3 regions of the Sinorhizobium garamanticum genome follow, and region 3 is predicted to be linked to each of the others. Evidence: predicted binding sites of a transcription regulator. Region 3 holds the regulator's gene; each other region holds the start of a gene.
What was found. Region 3 encodes PhoB, which activates phosphate uptake and scavenging genes when phosphate is short. Its sites were predicted from a motif close to TGTCATNNANCTGTCAT; they were not measured.
Positions count from the first base shown of each region.

Region 1: a site for PhoB is predicted at 4,784-4,800, ahead of PZN02_RS12445 (BtaA family protein). Genes of this name have one in related genera too.
Region 2: a site for PhoB is predicted at 5,541-5,557, ahead of PZN02_RS16335 (UDP-2,3-diacylglucosamine diphosphatase). Genes of this name have one in related genera too.

Region 1 covers NZ_CP120373.1:2,682,082-2,689,498, reverse strand. The annotation lists gene PZN02_RS12465 (pyrophosphate--fructose-6-phosphate 1-phosphotransferase) at 72-1,286, shown strand; gene PZN02_RS12460 (LysE family translocator) at 1,490-2,125, shown strand; gene PZN02_RS12455 (lytic transglycosylase domain-containing protein) at 2,242-3,252, shown strand; gene PZN02_RS12450 (serine hydrolase domain-containing protein) at 3,302-4,669, opposite strand; gene PZN02_RS12445 (BtaA family protein) at 4,848-6,098, shown strand; gene PZN02_RS12440 (class I SAM-dependent methyltransferase) at 6,095-6,769, shown strand; gene PZN02_RS12435 (glycoside hydrolase family 25 protein) at 6,969-7,417, shown strand, end outside.
Region 2 covers NZ_CP120373.1:3,459,202-3,466,618, forward strand. The annotation lists gene PZN02_RS16315 (DUF2865 domain-containing protein) at 91-1,152, opposite strand; gene PZN02_RS16320 (acyl-homoserine-lactone synthase) at 1,413-2,057, opposite strand; gene PZN02_RS16325 (helix-turn-helix transcriptional regulator) at 2,211-2,948, opposite strand; gene PZN02_RS16330 (NADP-dependent malic enzyme) at 3,120-5,432, opposite strand; gene PZN02_RS16335 (UDP-2,3-diacylglucosamine diphosphatase) at 5,609-6,454, shown strand; gene PZN02_RS16340 (MFS transporter) at 6,569-7,417, shown strand, end outside.
Region 3 covers NZ_CP120373.1:729,050-736,466, forward strand. The annotation lists gene PZN02_RS03515 (aspartate aminotransferase family protein) at 1-743, opposite strand, end outside; gene PZN02_RS03520 (GcrA family cell cycle regulator) at 1,160-1,678, shown strand; gene phoB (phosphate regulon transcriptional regulator PhoB) at 1,753-2,436, opposite strand; gene phoU (phosphate signaling complex protein PhoU) at 2,558-3,271, opposite strand; gene pstB (phosphate ABC transporter ATP-binding protein PstB) at 3,339-4,154, opposite strand; gene pstA (phosphate ABC transporter permease PstA) at 4,167-5,450, opposite strand; gene pstC (phosphate ABC transporter permease subunit PstC) at 5,465-6,835, opposite strand; gene PZN02_RS03550 (substrate-binding domain-containing protein) at 6,900-7,417, opposite strand, start outside.

The DNA.
Region 1 (7,417 bases), 2.0 Mb from region 3:
AATGAGCAAGGATCATGAACATGACCGGCTCCGCTGAGCCGTTGCCAGTGCCGAATCGCCGAGGAGGAACCATGGCCAAGAAGAAAGTCGCAATGCTGACGGCGGGCGGGCTTGCCCCCTGCCTTTCATCCGCTGTCGGCGGCCTGATCGAACGGTACACGGACATCGCGCCCGACTACGAGCTCGTTGCCTACCGTTCCGGTTATCAGGGCCTGCTTCTCGCCGACCGCATCGAGATCACCAAGGACATGCGCGAGAAAGCGCATGTCCTCCATCGCCACGGCGGTTCGCCGATCGGCAACAGCCGCGTTAAGCTCACCAATGCCGCCGACTGCGTGAAGCGCGGGCTCGTCAAGGACGGCCAGAACCCGCTTCGGGTCGCCGCCGAAAGGCTGGCGTCGGACGGTATCACGATCCTGCATACGATCGGCGGTGACGACACCAACACGACTGCCGCCGATCTTGCCGCCTATCTCGGTGCGAACGGCTACGACCTGACGGTGGTCGGCCTGCCGAAGACGGTCGACAACGACGTGGTGCCGATCCGCCAGACGCTCGGCGCCTGGACGGCAGCCGAATACGGCGCGCGTTTCTTCGACAATGTCAGCAACGAGCAGAGCGCTGCGCCGCGCACCCTCGTCGTCCACGAAGTGATGGGCCGCCATTGCGGCTGGCTGACGGCGGCAACCGCGCGCGCCTATATCCAGATGGCCGAAGGCCACGAATATGTCGACGGCTTCATGATGAACGCGCAGCTGAAGAACATCGACGGCCTCTACCTGCCGGAGATGAAGTTCGATCTCGAGGCCGAGGCGGAGCGCCTGCGCGAGGTCATGGACCGCGTCGGCTTCGTTACTCTGTTCGTCAGCGAAGGCGCCTGCCTCGACGCGATCGTCGCCGAACGCGAGGCGGCCGGCGAAACGGTCAAGCGTGATGCTTTCGGCCACGTGAAGATCGACACGATCAACGTCGGCAACTGGTTCTCGAAGCAGTTTGCCGCCCTTCTAGGCGCCGAACGCTCGATGGTACAGAAATCCGGCTACTACGCCCGCTCCGCGCCCGCAAACGGCGACGACCTGCGGCTGATCCAGGGCATGGTCGATCTCGCGGTCGAAAGTGCGCTCAACAAGGTCTCGGGCGTCACCGGCCATGACGAGGACCAGGGCGGCAAGCTGCGCACGATCGAGTTTCCGCGCATCAAGGGCGGCAAGCATTTCGACACGTCGACCAAGTGGTTCGGCGATGTCATGGACGTCATCGGCCAGAAGTGGCAGGCGGCGGACTAGATCACGATGATTTCAGGTCGGATCGACCTGAAATCATAAACGTGATCGCTTCTAAGAAGTTAGCGCGGGATGCGGGCGGAAAACCGCGCACACTTTTCCTCATCCCGCGCTAAGCTGCACCCGAAATTGCAGTTGACGGCTCCGCGCTTGCATGGCTCCCTCCCTGTTCTTTCCGGGAAACCATTCAAGCGTGGAGCCTTTTCATGTCCTTCGAACACTGGTTTGCCTTTGCGGCCGCCTCGGCGGTGCTGCTCGCCATCCCCGGCCCCACCATACTCCTTGTGATATCCTATTCCCTCGGCCACGGCCGCAAGACCGCAGGCGCGACCGTCGCTGGCGTCGCGCTTGGCGACTTCACCGCCATGACCGCCTCGATGCTCGGTCTCGGCGCCTTGCTCGCCACGTCGGCCGCCATCTTCACCGTATTGAAATGGGTCGGCGCCGCTTACCTCGTCTGGCTCGGCATCAAGCTCTGGAAGGCACCGGTCGGCGGCGAGGGTCAGGATGCCGACGGAAGAGCCTCGGCCGAAAGGCCGTGGCGCATCTTCCTGCACGCCTATGCCGTCACCGCGCTCAATCCGAAGAGCATCATCTTCTTCGTCGCCTTCCTGCCGCAGTTCCTCGATTTGTCGCGACCGCTTTTTGCCCAGATGGCGATTTTCGAGGCGACTTTCCTCATCCTCGCGACACTCAATGCAGCGCTCTATGCCTTTCTCGCCTCGGCCGCCCGAAACACGATCCGAAAGCCGAATATTCGCCGCGTGGTCAACCGCACCGGTGGCTCGCTGCTGATCGGTGCTGGCCTGCTGACGGCCGGTCTGAAACGGGCGGCGTCGTGAAAATCTCCCCCGTGCTTGCCGCAACCGGCGGCATGGGTTAATGGAGATTCAAGCGCGGTGGTTGGCATCCACTGATTTGCAGGGGCTACGGGGCCCAGAAGCACGAAAGTGACACGATGGCTATATTCCGTATCCCCCTTTCAAAACGGGCATTTACTGCCGCTGCCCTGGCATCGGTGGCCATTGTCTCGGGGTGTTCCACGGTCGAGCATACGTCGCTTGAAGAACTGACCGCCGTGCAGACAGTCACCCCCATCGCGAAGCCCGGGACGGAAATGACGGCCTATGCCCTGCCGACACCGGACGGGGCGGCAACCACCGCTTCGAGCGCGCTCGCAGCACAGGCGATCCCAGTCGCCGCCACGACGACGGCAACGCTGCCGGCCACGATGGAAATGGCGACGGGCGTCACCCCAGCAACGGATACGACATTGGCCTTTGCGGCGCCGCAGCGAGTCGCAGTTCCCGTGGCCAAACCGGGCCAGGCATTCGAGGTGGCGATGGCAGCACCAGCCGGTACGGCACTCCCCTCGACCGCCGAGCTTGCAGATAAGCCGGCCGGCGCCGAGCCCGCGGCCGTGCCCTTTCTAGGGGTCGCCGCCGCCATGGAATCGGATTTCGACACGGGCGAACCGGTCGGCCTCGAAACGCTGGTCGCCAAGCGGATGATCGTTCCAACGGCACGGCCGAACACCGGGATGATCGGCTCGGCCGTCGGCGCCGTTGCAAGCGTCATTCCTGACTCGATGAAGTTTTCCAAGACGCCGACCAGTTCGCGTCCCGAACTCGACCGGCTGATCAAATATTACGCCGAGCTGAACGGTATTCCGTTGGAGCTCGTGCACCGGGTCGTCAAGCGCGAGAGCAACTACAATCCCCGCGCCTACAGCAAGGGCAATTACGGCCTGATGCAGATCCGCTACAACACCGCCAAGGGGCTCGGTTATGAAGGACCGGCCGAGGGCCTGTTCGACGCGGAAACCAATCTCAAATACGCGACCAAGTACCTCCGCGGCGCCTGGATGGTGGCCGACAACCAGCATGACGGCGCGGTGAGGCTCTACGCCAGCGGCTACTATTATCACGCCAAGCGCAAAGGCCTGCTCGACACGCTCGACATGCGGTAGGCCTCGCGGCACCGTCCGGCAAGTAATGTGGCTTTGACATCCGAGGCGCTCAATCGAGCGCCTCTATTATTTTCGCGTTCAGCTTCTGCACGTCGTAGCCGGTGCGCGATGGCGTGAGGCCTAGGCGGACGACAGCCAGCCGCAGCGAGGGAACGAGCATGATCGCCTGTCCGTCGTGCCCGAGCATCCAGAAGGTATCCGGTGGGAAGTTGCCCGTGCCGGCGCGAATGCCGTTTTCCTGCAGCCACACTTGGCCGGAGCCATAATCGCCGCCGGATGCCGCCGATGGCGTGCGCATGAAGGTGACGTAGCCCTCAGGCAATATCCGCCTGCCCTTCCAGCTTCCATCATCCAGCAGAAACTGTGCGAAGCGCGCCCAGTCCTGCGCCGTCGCATACATGTAAGAGGAACCGACGAAGGTGCCGCTCGCGTCCGTTTCCATCACGGCGCTCGTCATGCCGAGCGGGGCGAAGAGCGCCTTGCGCGGATAAGCGAGCGCTTCTGCCGGATCGTCGAACGTCCGCATCCACAGCTGCGACAGAAGATTGCTGGTGCCGCTCGAATAGCGGAATTTTGCACCCGGCTGCGTTTCCAGCTGCTTTGACGCTACGAAGCCGCCCATGTCGCTTTCGAGATAGAGCATGCGCGTCACATCGGTGACGTCGCCATAGTCCTCGTTGAACGCGAGCCCGCTCTGCATCGCCAGGAGATCGGCGAGCTTGATCCGCGACCGATCATCACCGCTCCAGACGGGCAGCAGGTCGCTGCGACCGATATCCATCTTCCCCTCACCGATCCGCAGGCCGATCAGCGCCGCAGTTACCGATTTCGTCATCGACCAGCCAAGCAGCGGCGTGTCCCGATCAAACCCGGGACCATAGGTCTCCGCCACCAACCGGCCATCCCGCACGACGGCGATCGCGCGTATGCCGGGACCCGCCAGACCGGCATCCTCGACGACGCCTTGAATCGCCGGATCGATGTCGGCCTTGCTGCCGTCAGGCCAGCCGATGGCCGCATCGTGCGCCCGGGATGCTCCTGGCTCGGCCTTCGCCTCCCGTGCCGAACCCGCAAGCGCCTGCGCGCCGCTATCGTCAACGTTGGAGCAACCAAATCCTGGCCTGTGGATCGCACGGCCAGGAGCGGCAAAGCCGAATATCCGCGCCGTCACGCGCTCTTTTTCCCGATCGACCGAGACGCGGACGAACTTCAAGAGCGGATGGCCGGGCGCCTGCACGTCTTCCGCAAGAACGGCTTGCGGATCGCGTTTGGCAAGGAAGACATTGGAGCAGACGATCTTGGCGGCGTAGCCGTCGCCGACCTTCAGAAGCTCCGGCGGAAACAGCGCCAGCCAGCCGCCGATGCTCGCAAGACCGACGACCACCACCCCCGCGATCGTCTTCAGCAAACGTTTCATGCGCGCCCTCCTGGCTGCTGCACCGCCACGTCTCCGCCGTGCGGCACTCGCGAGAGAAACAGGATTCCAGCGAAAGGAAAAGCCCCTTGGGAAGCTCGCGCCTGTGCGAAACCCCGTCATCAAAGTGTAGCGGAGTCACTTTAGAAGCGGCTAAGTTTCAATTGGATGGCAGGCAAAGATGAAAGAACTAGCCCCCGATGCCGGCTTCAGCAGGAAGAATCCGAAGCTCAAAAGCGCGCTGCTACAGCACAAGGCCCTCTCGCTTGCAGGCCTCTCTGAACGCCTGTTCGGCATGCTCTTCTCGGGGCTCGTCTATCCGCAGATCTGGGAAGACCCGATCGTCGACATGGCGGCAATGCAGATCCGACCCGGACACCGAATCGTGACGATCGGTTCCGGCGGCTGCAACATGCTGACCTACCTGTCCGCCGGCCCTGCCCATATCGATGTCGTCGATCTCAATCCACACCACATCGCACTGAACCGGCTGAAACTCGCGGCCTTCCGCCACCTGCCGAGCCACAAGGATGTCGTGCGGTTTCTCGGCGAAACCGGCACGCGGTCGAACGTGCAGGCCTTCGACCTCTTCCTCGCTCCGAACCTCGACGCGGCGACACGCACCTACTGGAACGGCCGTGCGCTCGGCGGACGCCGCCGCATCGGCGTCTTCGGCCGCAACATCTATCGTACCGGCCTTCTCGGCCGTTTCATTGCCGCCAGTCATCTGCTCGCCCGGCTCCACGGCATCAACCCGGAGGAATTTGTCCAGGCGCGCTCGATGCGCGAACAACGCCAGTTCTTTGACGACAAGCTCGCGCCGCTGTTCGACCGTCCGGTCATCCGCTGGATCACCAGCCGCAAAAGCTCGCTATTCGGCCTCGGCATCCCGCCGCAGCAGTTCGATGAGCTCGCGAGCCTGAGCGCGGAGAAATCGCTTGCCGCGGTGCTGCGCCAGCGTCTTGAGAAGCTCACCTGCCATTTCCCGCTTCGCGAGAACTATTTCGCCTGGCAGGCTTTCGCGCGACGCTATCCGCAGCCCCACGAAGGTGAACTGCCGGCCTATCTGCAGGCCGAGAACCACGAAGCGATCCGCACCCATGCGGACCGCGTCGAGGTCCACCACGCAAGCGTTACCGAGTTGCTTGCCCGCAAGGTGGCTTCGTCCGTCGATCGTTACGTCCTGCTCGACGCGCAGGACTGGATGACCGATCGGCAGTTGAACGACCTTTGGACGGAGATCACGCGCACCGCGGATGCCGGCGCCATGGTGATCTTCCGCACGGCCGCGGAAGCAAGCATCCTGCCGGGCCGCGTTTCCGCGGCACTGCTCGACCAGTGGCACTACGATGCCGAAGCGTCCGTAAAGCTCGGCGCCGAGGACCGTTCTGCCATCTACGGCGGCTTCCACGTCTACCGGAAGAAAGCATGAGCGCCGCTCAGCCCTTGGAAAACAATCACGCCCGCCTCATGGACCAGATGTACCGCTATCAGCGGTACATCTATGATTTTACGCGGAAATATTATCTCTTCGGGCGCGACACGCTGATTCGGGAGCTCAATCCGCGGCCAGGCGCCTCCGTGCTCGAGGTCGGCTGCGGCACTGGCCGCAACCTCGCGATGATCGGTGAGCTCTATCCGGATACCCGCCTGTTCGGTCTCGATATTTCAGCAGAAATGCTCGCCACCGCGCGAACAAAACTTCAGCGACAGGGCCGGTCGGACGTAACTTTGCGCGTCGCCGATGCGACGAATTTCACACCCGCCGCTTTCGACCTGCCAGGTTTCGACCGGATCGTCATCTCCTATGCGCTGTCGATGATTCCCGAATGGCAGAGATCGCTCGACGCCGCGATCGCCGCGCTCAATCCGGGCGGTTCGCTTCACATTGCCGACTTCGGCCAGCAGGAGGGATGGCCCGGCGGCTTCCGCCGCCTGCTCCAGGCGTGGCTGAAACGCTTTCACGTGACGCCGCGCGAGACGCTTTTCGAGGTCATGCGCGAGAAGGCCGAGAGAAACGGGGCGACGCTCGAATTGAAGTCGATCGGCCGAGGATATGCCTGGCTGGCCGTCTACCGCCGCCCGGACCGGAACGGGGTCTGATAACACTCGATGCATCGCCGGCGAGGCAAGCGCTCGCGCCGGCGACACGGAGCCGTTCGTCCCGTCACAATTCCCGCTTGAGCTAACTCAATTTTTACGATGATATGGTGAAAATGGGGCACGCCTCCGAGGGGAAAATCATCATCATGGAAGCCATCGCGTGAGGCAGGATCGTCGATTGTCTCGAAACGGGAACCCCATGCGCCGGCTTCTCCTGGCTTTGCTGCCTGTTGCAACCCTCCTTTCCGCCTGCACCTCCACTGACTACGACCTGGTCCAGACCGCGTCGATATCACCGCGGTTCCACGATACGGACCCGCAGGATTTCGGCGGTCGCGCGCCGCATCGTCACAACATCCACGGCATCGACGTTTCCAAGTGGAACGGCGACATCGACTGGGCGCGGGTCAAGAATTCAGGCGTCTCCTTCGCCTTCATCAAGGCGACGGAGGGCAAGGACAGGATCGACACGCGCTTCAACGAATACTGGCAGCAGGCGCGCGCCGCCGGAATTCCCTATGCGCCCTACCATTTCTATTACTTCTGCTCCACCGCCGACGCCCAGGCGGACTGGTTCATCGCCAATGTGCCGAAGAGCGCCGTCTATCTGCCGCCCGTGCTCGATGTCGAATGGAACGGCGAGTCGAA
Region 2 (7,417 bases), 1.5 Mb from region 3:
CTACAGCGTCCTTTGCGCGTCTGATAAGACGCGCGGCTGTAGAGAGCATGCGGGCAGGTCGGTAGCGCGATATTTCTGTGGCAGATGGCCTCAATTGTCCTGGATCGGCTGGTAGCCCGGGCCGAGCGGATGCTTCAGGTCGATCGCGCTTTTCTCTTGCGGCAGGAATGCCGGGCCGACGACACGAACCTTGCTTTTCGCGGGGTCGTAGGGCCTCTCCCGCACGGGCTTTGCTTGTGCTGATTCCGCAGCCGGCTTCCGGTCGCCATTGATCGTGATGACCGACGGTTCGCTTCCTGTCGTCGCCTTGCCGGCATTTTGGTTGACAGCACCATTCGGGATCCGGCAGCCGCAAACCCCTGGCGTACCGACCCCGCGCGCCCGGTAGGCAAATGCCGTAGGCAGCTCGGTATAGGGCCTTCCGGTCAAGGCCGAGACCATCTGGTCGCTCTCTTCCGTGGCGAGGACGTGGTAGTAGAGTTCCGTCTGCGCATCAGGGCAACGTGCCTGACAAAGCTCGGCGTCCCGCGCGAAATCCGCCGGGGTCGCATTTGACGAGATCGGGAAAAAGGCCCCGTCGCAGGTGCGCACGCACATTGTCCTGAGGCTGCCCATGGGCTCCTCGTGCAGCAACGGAAAGTCCTGCATCTCGGTGTCGTCACTCAGCAACGGATAATCTTCGCTGTCCGGCGGAAGATCCCTGAGGATATTGCGATGGAGCTCGGGATCATCGACCGCCACGCTGGCGAACTCGTCCTGCTCGTCGACTGGATCCGGGAACTCGTTGGCCTCGTCATAGCAGCCGTTCAGTTCCAAGGCCGCGAGAATGCGCCGGCGCGTGTCACCCGTGTCGACCGATATCAACGAGCGGCGGTGCGCCTTGAGCCTTTGAAGGTTATCCTCCATGCGGGCGATGGTCTCATCCAGTGCCGCGCATGCCCCGTCGTTGTCGCCACCAATGACGACCACACTACCGGTGCTGCACTCCATCCGGCGTCGCTCGTTCTTCGCCCGACGGAGCTCGATGTTCTGGCGGGAGACGGCACCGGTGAAATCGCGCAGATTGGCCGTCGGGGTTACGACCGTAGAAAGATCGGTCAGCCGTGCATTCAGGCGTTCACAAACGGTCGAGGCCGACGCGCCGCCAGCCATCGCCAGCAGCGCCGGGAGCAAGGCGACCGCCGCACATCTGAGCTTCCGGGACACGAAACTCCGGGACACTGGCGCTTGTCTCTTCTGCTTTGGCGCGCGATCCCTTCTTCGAGGACATTCACGACCGCCAACTCCTGTTTCTCCCACATCATAGGGCCTTGACGTAACAGCGCAACGTCAAGGCGAAGTTTTGGGTTAACATGGCAAACAGCAAGCGACGGAAGGGCCCGGGCCGCGAACGCGGCCCGGGCAAGAAAGCGTCAAGCCGCCCGTGCTGTTTCGAGCGACATCGGGCGCTCGAGCACGGTGCCCTCGATCGCGGCGACCTGCTTCATCGTTTCGAGCAGCTCTCTGGTCACTTCCCACGCCACGGCCACGGCGAAGACGGAGCCTATCCGGTGCGGGTCGCCAATGCGTTCCCCGGGGCAACCCATCCGACGGAACATCCTTTCCAGGAAGACGTCGGTGACCGTGACGATATGGCTGATGCCGGAGGCAAGGCCGAGCTCGCCGACGCCACACATGAGTTCCGCAGCGGCCACCGTCACCTGATTAGACGAGCGATCCTGCGAAATATCCGGGTCGATGCAGAAGCGGCTCGATTCCCACACGGAGGCGCTGCGGATCTCGGGGTTGTCGCCAAGCAGGATCGGAAACGTGTCGTCCAGCATATTCGGCCCGAGGGTCGGCAAAAGCCGCAGCGATCCGCGCAACTTTCCGGTATCCGGCGAGTACGACATCACATAGAGGGGGTTCGCCTTGTCGTAGTGGTCGATTTCCCACTCGCCGTCCGTCTTCACGTCCCATTTGAGGAAGTCATGGAACACGCGCTTGCGCAGCCGGAACATTTCGTCGATGGCCCGCGGGTGCTGTCCGCGAGCGTTGCCGTTCAGAATCCTGATCATCTTTCGCTCCATCGTTTTTGCGCGATGGGCAGATGCTGTCAGGCTCAACTGACACATGTAACTGTCTATAGTGACAGTTTAAAAGCAGATTTTTTCCTACTAAATTTGCGGGGCTTTTTTCAGCGGGGCGACGGTAATGGTTAATTTGACCCGTCAGATGGTGGGGATCAGGGCGTGGCGAACCGCCTGCGCCACGGCTTGCGTATTGGAGACGACATTCAACTTGCGACGCGCATTGGTCATGAAGAAGCGCACGGTACGCTCGGAGATGCCGAGAATCGTGGCGATCTCCCAATAGCTCTTGCCGGCCGCCGACCAGGTCAGTACCTCGGTTTCGCGGCCCGTCAGCCGCATGTCGCGCTCATCGATCGCGCCGGCCATGGCCGCATGTTCCAACATCGATGCGTGGAAGAGGTTGGCGGCCAACTGGAAGTCACGCAGATGGCAGCGCCGGTAGATGGACCATTCTGCAGGCGACATATTGGCGTTGATGGCAAGAAGCGCCATGCGTCCGGCGGGTGATGGAAGCGGCAGCGCGACGCCTTCGGTCGAAAGCCCGATTTCCTCCGCGGCATGAAAGAGCGGTTCGCACTCCGGAAAGCGACGGCGTGCGGTCGTCCATTCGACAGGTCTCACGCCACCGAGCGCAAGCCGCAGGATGGGATCAATGCGGTAGAGGCCTTTTGAGACATAGATTTCGGCGGCATAGGCGCCGAACGTGTGGTGCAGACGGCAGACCTTCAGGCCGTCGGCAAGGGGTTCCGCTTCCAGGTACAGCAGATGCGCAATCTTGAACGTGCGGCGCATCAACGCGAAGAATTGCTCGGGTTCGGCGCAGCCCCCGTACTCCACAATGTCCAATAGATCGAGGACAGCCTGTTGATCCGTCATGCCCAACACCGAATCTTGCCCCTAGATAAGCATGGTAATGGGGGCATGCTTTGTCTAGTGCAATATTTCGTAAACGCTGCAAACTATTGCCCATTCTAAATTCATGGTTGAATTTTGATCGGGTAAACGTCAGGGGCCGCCCGGTCGGCGGCCCTAACGAGTGTCTGTTCGTTAGACAGGATGGCTTGCCTCCACGACCGCAAGAGCGGCCATGTTGACCACGCCGCGGGATGTGACCGACGGCGAAAGAATATGCGCGGGCAGGGCGGAGCCCAGCAGGATCGGCCCGACATGCAGGCTGTCCGTCATGGTCTTGACCACACCGAGCGTGATGTTGGCTGCATCCAGATTGGGGAATACGAGCAGGTTGGCTTCGCCGTTCAGCGCGCTATCCGGCATCACACGCTGGCGCAAGATTTCGGAGATCGCCGCGTCGCCGTGCATCTCGCCGTCGACCTCGAGGTCGGGTGCGAGTTCACGCACGAGATGCAGCGCCGCGCGCATTTTCGAAGCGCTTTCGGAGTCGCGCGAGCCGAAATTCGAATGCGACACGAGTGCCGCACGCGGCGTGATGCCGAAGCGGGGGATTTCCCCGGCCGCCATCACAGTCGTCTGCGCAATCTCCTCGGCGCTCGGATTGTAGCTGACATAGGTGTCGGTGAAGAAGGTTGCGCCGCGCTGCGAGATGAGCAGGCTCAGCGCCGAGAAATCGAGAACACCCGCCCGCTTGCCGATGATCTGCGAAACATCGCGCAGGTGTTTGCTGTAGCGTCCTTCCACTCCGCAGATCAGCGCGTCCGCTTCGCCGCGCTTGACCGCGAGAGCGCCGATCACGGTCGTGTTCGTGCGCACGATGGTACGGGCCGCTTCCGGGATGACGCCGCGGCGGCCGACGAGTGCGAAATAGTCGTCGACATAGTCGCGATAGCGCGGGTCGCCTTCAGGATTCACGACCTCGAAATCGACATCCGGGCGGATCCGCAGGCCGTAGCGCCGCAGACGCGTCTCGATGATCTGGGGGCGGCCGATCAGGATGGGGTTAGCGGTGCCTTCCTCGAGCAGCACCTGCGCGGCGCGCAGCACGCGTTCGTCTTCTCCTTCGGCAAAGATGACGCGGTTCTTGGCGGCGTTCTTGGCGGCCGCGAAGACCGGTTTCATGATGAAGCCAGAGCGGAAGACGAAGCGGTTCAATTTATCGAGATAGGCGTCGAAATCCTGAATGGGGCGGGTCGCGACGCCACTTTCGGCCGCTGCCTTCGCGACGGCCGGAGCGATGCGGAGGATCAGCCGCTGGTCGAACGGCGAGGGGATGAGGTAGTCTGGCCCGAAGATCGGCGTTTCGCCCGAGTAGGCGCGTGCCGCGACATCCGAAGGCTCCTCGCGCGCAAGTCCGGCAATTGCCCGCACCGCCGCCATCTTCATTTCTTCATTGATCGTACGCGCACCACAATCGAGCGCGCCACGAAAGATGTGCGGGAAGCAGAGAACGTTGTTGACCTGATTTGGGAAATCGGATCGTCCAGTACAGATCATGGCGTCCGGGCGCGCCGCGCGGGCGAGTTCCGGCATGATCTCCGGAGTCGGGTTGGCGAGCGCCATGATCAGCGGCTTCTCCGCCATCTGCACAAGCAGTTCGGGCTTGAGGACGCCGGCGGCTGACAGACCGAGGAAGACGTCGGCGCCGGCGATGCTGTCGGCCAGCACCCGATTGTCGCTGTCCTGCGCATAGACGGCCTTCCACTCGTCCATCAACGCTTCGCGTCCCTGGTAGACGAGGCCCTCGATATCGTGGACCCAGATGTTTTCCCGTTTGGCGCCGAGCGTAACGAGGAGGTTCAGGCAGGCAAGCGCCGCCGCGCCCGCGCCGGAGGCGACGATCTTCGCCTTGGCAAGATCCTTGCCGGCAAGTTCGAGGCCGTTCAGAACGGCGGCAGCAACGATGATCGCGGTTCCGTGCTGGTCGTCGTGGAAGACGGGTATCTCCATCTTTTCGCGCAGTCGCCGCTCGACCTCGAAGCATTCCGGCGCCTTGATGTCCTCGAGATTGATGCCGCCGAAGGTCGGCTCCAATGCCGAGACGACATCGACCATGCGATCGACGGTCAGCGCGTCGATCTCGATGTCGAAGACATCGATGCCGGCGAACTTCTTGAAGAGCACGGCCTTGCCTTCCATGACCGGCTTGGAGGCGAGCGGTCCGATGTTGCCGAGGCCGAGAACGGCCGTGCCGTTGGAGACCACCGCGACAAGATTGGCGCGCGCCGTGAAATCGGCAGCCGTTTCCGGGTTGTCCTTGATAGCGAGGCAGGGCGCGGCAACGCCGGGCGAATAGGCGAGCGCCAGATCGCGCTGGTTGCCGAGCGGCTTGGTCGGCTGGATTTCAAGCTTGCCCGGGCGAGGGTAGCGGTGGAAGAAAAGTGCCTGCTGATCGATGTCTCCGCTCGCCGGAACCGATTGGGGTTTCGCTTTATCGCCCGTGTTCATGCCTTGCATTCCTCGTTCTTGGTCTCGGCCTTTTGGCATGAATTGCGGGCGGCGTACAGTTTCGCCGCGGTTCTTTTCCGGCGCCTGGATTGTCGCATACACACGCCGTGTCATCTTCCTGAAACACGAGTCTGGTTTTGACGGGCGTCAAGAGGCTCAACCAAGACGAGGCTGGCATGACCGCGGCATCGGTATCCCAACAGAACTCGGTTCGGAAACTGCGGACGCTCTTCATTTCAGACGTCCACCTGGGCTCCAAGGCAGCCAGGACCGACTACCTGCTCGACTTCCTGCGCCATCACGAGGCGGAAACCATCATCCTCGTCGGCGACATCATCGACGGCTGGCGCCTGAAGCGCAGCTGGTACTGGCCCCAACCGTGCAACGACGTGGTCCAGAAGCTGTTGCGCAAGGCCCGCAAAGGCTCCCGCATCATCTACATTCCCGGCAATCACGATGAGTTCATGCGGGATTTTCCGGGCGTGCATTTCGGCGGCATCGAGGTGGCCCAGCGCTACATGCACAAAGCCGCAGACGGGCGCAACTATCTCGTCCTGCATGGCGACGAATTCGACGTCGTGGTGCGCAATGCGCGCGTCCTCGCTTATCTCGGCGACTGGGCTTACGACATGGCGATCGCCATTAATATCGGGCTGGCGGCGATCCGCCGCCGTCTCGGCATGCCCTATTGGTCGTTCTCGTCGTGGGCAAAGCTGCAGGTCAAACACGCTGTGAATTTCATCGGCGAGTTCCAGAAGGTCGTCGCCGAAGAGGCGCGCCGTCACGACGCGCAGGGCGTCATCTGCGGCCATATTCACCACGCGGTGATCGAGGACATCGGCGATGTCCGCTACATCAACACTGGCGACTGGGTCGAAAGCTGCACGGCAATCGCCGAACATCACGACGGCAGGATGGAGCTTATCACCTGGCACCGGATGCGCGGCGGCATGATCGAGGTGGAAAGCTCCGACGAGGCCGAAAAGATGTTGGCGCGCGTCCTCGCGCCGCAGGCCGCCTAACCCCGTTCCGCATTTCCCTCGCTGTTTTTCGCGCCGCGCCTGTGGCGAAAACTAGCTTATGTGAGCTGCGGCGCGGTTGTGCTAGAGGATGGCTTACAGCCATCAGGTCACTCCATGATTCCCTCATCCGCGCCCTCTAATGTGGGGCCTCCGCCGCGTCGTTTCGCGCTCCGCATAGCGCTGCTCTTTTGTGCGCCGTTAATCGTCAACGGCTTTGCCATGCCGTATTTTCCGGTCTGGCTCAGCACGCTGTCGATGACCGATTTCGAGATCGGCGTCGTTCTCGCCGTTCCGATGTTCATTCGCGTTATCACGGCGCCGCTCGCGGGCCTGCTTGCGGACCGGATCGGCGAGCGGGTGATCGTGCTGATCTGGTCGGCCGTGCTCTCCCTCGCGACGGCCTTCATCCTTTTCTACGCGCAGAGCTTCTGGCCGGTGCTCGTCATCTACGCGCTGCAATCGGCAGTCTATTCGCCCTATGTGCCGATCGTCGAGGCGATCGCGCTTTCCGGCGTGAGGCGCTGGGGCTTCGACTATGCTCATATGCGCGTCTGGGGATCGGTCGCCTTTATCGGTGCGACCATGCTGGGCGGCTGGATGATCGGCAGATTTGGCGGCCCCGTGGTGTTGCCGGCGATGGCCGTGGGCTTCGGGCTGATGGTCCTTATGGCCTTGGCGGCCCCGCGCGTCGGCCGGCCGCGCCGCCCTTCACCGATCACGGCTCTAACCGAGCCGCCGCCGAAATCGCTGCGCCAGCCGGACCTGCAGTTGCTGCTGATCGGCGTCACGCTGGTCAACAGCAGCCATGCCATGCTCTTCGCCTTCTCGGCCATCTACTGGCAGCATATCGGCTACAGCGGCACGCAGATCGGAGCTCTCTGGAGCGCCGGCGTGGCAGCCGAGGTGCTGATGTTCGTTTTTGCCAAGGCCATCATCCGGCGCTTCAGCGTATGGACAATGATC
Region 3 (7,417 bases):
CCGATGCCCTTGGCGACCGCCATGATATCCGGCCGGATGCCGGACCATTCATAGGCGAAGAGCTTGCCGGTACGGCCAATGCCGCACTGAACCTCGTCGAGGATCAACAGCAAGCCGAATTCGTCGCAAAGCGCCCGCAACTCCTGCAGAAACTCCTTGCTGGCCGAGCGAATACCGCCCTCCCCCTGGATCGGCTCGATCAGGATCGCCGCCGTCTCATCGTTGATCGCATCCTTGACCGCCGCAATGTCGCCGAAAGGAACTTGGTAAAAACCCGGTGCCTTTGGTCCGAACCCTTCGATGTACTTCTGCTGGCCACCGGCCGCGATCGTCGCGATCGTGCGGCCATGGAAAGCGCCTTCGAAGGTAATGATATGGAATTTTTCCGGATTCCCCCTGGCGAAATGATAGCGGCGCGCTGTCTTGATGGCGCATTCAAGCGCTTCCGCGCCTGAATTCGTAAAGAACACGCGATCCGCGAAGGTCACGGCCGTCAGCCGGCGCGCCAGGCTTTCCTGTCCCGGAATCTCATAGAGGTTGGAAAGATGCCAGACCTTGTCCGCCTGCGCCTTCAGCGCCTCGACGAGGTGCGGATGGGCATGGCCAAGCGAGTTCACGGCAACCCCGGCGGCAAAATCGAGATAGCGCGAGCCGTCCTCGGCAATGAGCCAGACGCCCTCGCCTCGCTCGAAACGCAACGGCGCACGCATATAGGTGTCGTAGAGCGGCGTTGTTGCGGCCATGGCGAACTTCTCCTTCCGTCCTGGTGGCATCGATATCGGGCGATCGTGTCCGATAAAAATCAAAAATGCCGCCTTTCGGCGGCGCAGGCACTATTCCCATTTCGCACTGCAATGTCAACAAAACCAAGGCTTGCAGCGAGCTCGGGCGCACGGATTCCGACGTGCGAAAAAACATCCGGCGGGGGCTTGCAAAAATGCAACGGCCAGCCAGCAAGTTGGGGAAAACCCCAAAATCGATTCGGCGCGAATCCCGCGACTCTTGCCACGGAGTCACCCTGCCAGTAGGTTAATATTCAATTACTAGACGCATGCGGCGGACCTAGTCACCAAAAGAGTTATCGCGTTGCAGCTCCGGAGTTTTTCCGGAGCTTGGTGATGGATTCTGCCATCCAACGCCGAGAACGGAGAGTGCAGAAATGAACTGGACTGACGAGCGGGTGGAGAAACTGAAGAAGCTGTGGTCCGAAGGCCTGAGCGCCAGCCAGATCGCGGCACAATTGGGTGGTGTCAGCCGTAACGCCGTCATCGGCAAGGTTCACCGGCTGAGCCTGCCGGGGCGGGCCAAGGCCGGCGGCACGACCAATGCCGCCCGCCCGAAGCGCACAACCTCTGCGCCCCGCGCGCCGAATTATGCCTCGCGCGTCACAACCCGCACCGTCACCCGCACCGCTGGCGCCACCGTGCTCAAGGAAGAGATCGAAGTCGATCTCGTCGCGGAGCAGAACCTCGAACTCGCACCGAACGTCGTCGTTCCGATGTCGCGCCGCCTCGGCCTGACGGAGCTGACGGAACGCACCTGCAAGTGGCCGATCGGCGACCCCTTGAAGGAAGAATTCCATTTCTGCGGCAACGAGTCGCCGGAAGCTTCGCCCTATTGCAGCTATCACACGCGGCTCGCCTATCAGCCTTCCGGCGAGCGCCGGCGCATGCGCTGATCCGCTTGCATGAACGCTACGGAAAAAGGGGCGGTGCCGCCCCTTTTTTTGATGCCTATGAAACGCAGACTCTATCAGCTTTCAAGCGAATAGCCGGCGCCGCGCACGGTGCGTATGACATCGGGCATGTTCGAGAAGTTCAGCGCCTTGCGCAGACGGCCGACATGCACATCCACGGTGCGCTCGTCGACGTAGATGTCATGTCCCCACACGCCGTCGAGAAGCTGTGAACGGGAGAAGACGCGCCCTGGCGAGGACATAAGGAACTCCAGGAGCCGGAACTCCGTCGGTCCGAGCCGGACTTCGCGGCTGCGCCTGTGGACACGGTGCGTCTCGCGATCGAGCTCGATGTCGCCGCAGCGCAACAGCGTCGAAAGCACCTCGGGCTTGGCACGCCTGAGCATTGCCTTCACCCTCGCCATCAGTTCCGGTGTCGAGAACGGCTTGACGACATAGTCGTCGGCGCCGGTGGCGAGGCCACGAACCCGCTCGCTTTCCTCGCCGCGCGCGGTCAGCATGATGATCGGCAGGCGCTCCGTTTCCGGCCTCTGCCGTAGCCGGCGGCAAAGTTCGATGCCGGACACTCCGGGCAGCATCCAGTCGAGGATCAGGAGATCCGGCAACCGCTCCTGAAGGCGAATCTCGGCCTCGTCTCCACGCAATATCGTATCGACGTCGAAACCTTCGGCCTCGAGATTGTAGCGCAGGAGGACGCTCAGCGCCTCCTCGTCCTCGACAACAGCTATCTTCGGCAACATTCGGTCATGCTCCTTCCCACGCGCGGACGCCATCATGCAACCGCGACACAGTATGGGCCGCGACAATCACGGCCGGGATAAGATCAACGCATGCGCAAAGGCATGCGGACGTCGGGCGGGACTAGTCCGTCACCGACCCTAGGGTCGACGTCGTGTCGTCCTTCGGCCGTTCGCCTTGCGGCTGAGCACCCGTCGCCATGTAATAGATCGTTTCGGCGATGTTGGTCGCATGGTCGCCGATACGCTCGATGTTCTTGGCGCAGAAGAGAAGATGCGTGCACGGCGTGATGTTGCGCGGATCTTCCATCATATAGGTCAGCAGTTCGCGGAAAAGCGACGTGTAGATCGCGTCGATCTCTTCATCGCGCTCGCGGATGCTGTTCGCCTTTTCCGGCGAACGGGAGGCATAGACGTCGAGCACTTCCTTGAGCTGAACCAAGGCCAACTCCGCCAGATGCTCCAAGCCGCGCGCAAGCTTGCGCGGAATGCCGGATCCGGCGACCGCGATCACGCGTTTGGCGGTATTCTTGCCGAGGTCGCCGACGCGCTCCAAATCGGCGGCGATCCGGATCGACCCCATGATCTCGCGGAGATCCGACGCCATTGGCTGACGCTTGGCGATGGTGACGATCGCCTTCTCGCCGATCTGACGCTCGGCGTCGTCGAGGATCGCGTCGTCGGAAATCACCTTCTGCGCCAGGGCCAGATCCGAGTTCACCAGCGCCCGGACAGAGTCCGCAACCATCTGCTCGGCAAGCCCGCCCATCTCGGAGATCCGGCGCGCGAGATATTTCAACTCCTCGTCGAAGGCTGAGGTTATATGTGCATGAGTCATTTTCGTTTCCTCAAGGCGCGCGCTGTTCTGCATGGACCTTCATCAATCGTAAGGGTTGGAAACCGCTTTAGCCGAACCGACCCATAATGTAGTCCTGCGTGCGCTGATCATCCGGATTGGTGAACATCTTGTCGGTGTCGTTCTCCTCGACGAGATTGCCGAGGTGGAACATGGCGGTGCGTTGCGAAACGCGCGCGGCCTGCTGCATCGAATGGGTCACGATGACGATCGTGAAATTCGCGCGCAGCTCGTGAATGAGCTCCTCGACCTTCGCGGTGGCGATCGGATCGAGCGCCGAGCAGGGCTCGTCCATCAGGATCACTTCGGGGCTGACCGCAACGGCACGCGCGATGCAGAGGCGCTGCTGCTGACCGCCGGAGAGGCCGGTGCCCGGCTCTAGCAGCCGATCCTTGACTTCGTTCCACAAGCCAGCCTTCACCAGGCTGTTCTCGACGATCTGATCCAGGTCGGACTTGTTACGCGACAGACCATGGATGCGCGGGCCGTAGGCGATGTTCTCGTAGATCGATTTCGGGAACGGGTTCGGCTTCTGGAACACCATGCCGACGCGAGCCCTGAGTTCGACCACGTCCACGCTCGGATCGTAGATGTCCGACTGGTCGAGCGTGATCTTGCCGGTTACGCGGCAGCCTTCGATGGTGTCGTTCATGCGGTTGAGCGTGCGCAGGAAAGTCGACTTGCCGCAGCCCGAGGGACCGATCAGCGCCGTCACGGTATTCTTGCGAACATTCAGGTTCACGTCGAAGAGAGCGCGCTTCTCGCCGTAGTAGACGGATACGTCCTTTCCGACCATCTTGAAGTTTGCATCGCTCATCTTCTGATCCAGCGCCTTTTCAACTGCTGCTTCGGACATAATATTCATCTCTGTTTCTCCCTACCAGCGGCGCTCGAAGCGCTGCCTGAGAAATATCGCGATCCCGTTCATCAGCACGAGGAATGCCAGAAGAACCAGGATTGCAGCGGAGGTTCGGGACACGAAGCCGCGTTCGGGGCTATCGGCCCAGATGTAGATCTGTGTCGGTAGTGCGGTAGATGCAGCGAAGACGCCCTCGGGCGGGCTGGTGATGAAGGCGTTCATGCCGATCAGCAGCAGCGGCGCGGTTTCGCCGAGCGCTCTTGCCAGCGAGATGATGCTGCCGGTCATGACGGTCGGCATCGCAAGCGGCAGGATGTGGTGGAAGATCGCCTCGTGCTTCGACGCCCCCACGCCGAGCGCGGCCTCGCGGATCGAGGACGGTACCGACTTCAGTGATACGCGGGTCACGATGATAAGCGTCGGCAGCGTCATCAACGCGAGAACGAAGCCACCGACGAGCGGAGCGGAGCGGGGCAAGCCTAGCCATCCGAGGAAAACCGCAAGGCCGAGCAGACCGAACACCACGGAGGGCACGGCGGCCAGGTTGTTGATGTTCACCTCAATGAGGTCGGTGAACCTGTTCTTCGGCGCGAACTCTTCGAGATAGATCGCAGCGGCGATCCCGATCGGGAAGCTGATCACGAAGCACACCAGCAGCGACCAGAACGAGCCAGAGATCGCACCCGCCAGACCCGCAAGCTCCGGGAAGCGGCTGTCGGCATTGAAGAATAGACCCCAGTTGAACGGCTTCGAGATCACGCCATTGGCGACCAACTGATCGTACATGCCAATCTGCTTGTCATTGATGCGGCGTTGGTTCTCCGGGATGTCGCGGCTGATCGCGCCCTTGGCCAACTGATCGACGGGATCGGCCATCGGAATGGTGAAGCTGCTCTTGCCGGTCAACCGGCCGGGGTCGTCAACGACGGCATCGCGTACGAGGAATGGTGCCGACGAGGTGAACATTTCGAAGAACTTGCGTTCATCGCTTCTGCGCATCTCAGGCACCTGTGCCCGCAATGCGCCACGGACGATGCCGCGCCAGTCGGCCTCGCCAATGTTCGCCGGATCCACTTTTGCCGTCGACAGATCGATTTCGATGGTCGCGACGGTCTGCGTGAAGGCCGTGTAGCCCGTGAAGGTAAGCGAGCCGACGAGAATTGCGAGGAAGCCCAGCGCGAACGTAATTGCGATGATGCCATAGATCTGCAGCCGTCGGTCGGAGGCGTACCTGGCCCTCCGTCGGGCTTTCATCTCGTCGGAGTGCCAGTCCACGCCGGCCGCTGAGACGGTGTCGGTCAGTGCTGCGCTGGACATCAATATTTCTCCCGGTACTTCCGCACGGTGCGCAGAGCGATGAGGTTCAGGATGAGCGTCACGATGAAGAGGATCAGACCCAGCGCGAACGCCGCCAGTGTCTTCGGATTGTCGAATTCGGAGTCGCCGATGAGAAGCGTGACGATCTGCACGGTCACTGTCGTAACCGCGTCGAACGGGTTCACCGTCATCTTCGCGATCAGGCCCGCGGCCATCACGACGATCATCGTTTCCCCGACGGCGCGGCTGAGCGCCAGCAATACGCCGCCGACGATGCCGGGCAATGCCGCCGGAAGCAGAACCTTCCGGATGGTTTCACCCTTCGTGGCGCCGAGGGCAAAAGAACCCTCGCGCATCGCCGTCGGCACGGCCGCGAGAGCATCGTCGGAAAGCGAGGAGATGAACGGGATGATCATGACGCCCATCACAGCCCCGGCCGCCAGAGCGCTGTTCGGAGAGGATTCGATCCCGAGGCTGATGCCGAGGCTGCGCACGGCAGGCGCCACAGTGAGAACGGCGAAGAAGCCGTACACGACGGTTGGAACGCCTGCCAGGATTTCGAGCAGCGGCTTGATCACCGCGCGGAAACGCTTGTCGGCATATTCCGTCAGATAGATCGCCGAAAGGATTCCGGTCGGAACGGCGACGATCATCGAGATGAGCGAGATCACGAAGGTGCCGAAGAGAACCGGAATGACGCCGAATGCGCCCTGCCCCGCCACCTGGTCCGCGCGGATGGCGATCTGCGGCTCCCAGCGCAACCCGAACAGGAACTCGGTGATCGGCACCTTCGCAAAGAACTGGAGCGCCTCGAAGACAAGCGAGGCGATGATGCCGAGGGTCGTCACGATCGCGACAAGCGACGAGAACATCATGAAATAGGTGACGGAACGCTCGACGCTATGGCGTGCCCGGAAGCGGTTGCCGATGACCTTGTAGCCGAGGAAGGCACCGATCGCCATCAGGGCTGCGATGACAGCGACCATCGCAACGGCCGAAATCTGCTGAAGCGACTTCAGATGCGTAACGGCAGCCTGGATTTCGGGAGTCGGTTCCTTGAAGATATTCCCTGCCGCGACCTGGCGGACCTCGCTCATAATAAGAGAACGAGTGGTCGCGTCGAGGCTTTCCGAGCCAGGAAAACTGGCGACAACCAGTTGATTGATGACGCTGTTCTGCCCGGCCAGCCACAGCAAAAGGAAGATGAAGGCAGGCACACCGGTCCAGATGGCGGCATTCAGACCGTGGTAGATCGGTCGCGAATGTGTTTTTTCAGAAGCTCCGTTTTGCGTCGCGCGTGCGCGCGCAGAGCCGACAAAGTGCATAACAAGCGCCGCAAGCGCCAAAATGGCTAACAAATATCCGGACATCGTGGCCCCCAGATCAAAAGGTGGGGCTGCCTACCACAGGCGGCAGCCAGCCCCAATGCCTGAGTTACGATCCGAGCTTCTTGGCTTCGGAAACAGCCTTCTGGACTTCGCCGCGCTTGGCGTCGTCGAGCGGCGTCAGGCCGCGCTCTGCCAGGTAGCCATCCGGTCCGAGAGCCGCGTCGGAGACGAACTCTTCCAGGAACTCCTTCATGCCCGGAATGACGTCGCGGTGAGCGTTCTTGATGTAGACAAAGAGCGGGCGAGCGACCGGGTAGGAACCATCAGCGATCGTGTCGAAGTTAACTTCAACATTGTTGACCTTGATGGCCTTCAGCTTGTCGGAGTTTTCGTAGAGGAACGAGTAGCCGAAGATGCCGACCGAGTTCGGGTCGGATTCAAGGCGCTGCACGATCAGGTTGTCGTTTTCGCCGGCTTCGACGAACGGACCGTCCTGGCGCATACGCGAGCAGACTTCGGTCCACTTCTTTTCATCGGCCTTCTTCAGGTCGGCCATGCCCGGCAGGCCCTTGCAGCCGTCATGCATGACGAGTTCGACGAAGGCGTCACGCGTGCCGGAGGTCG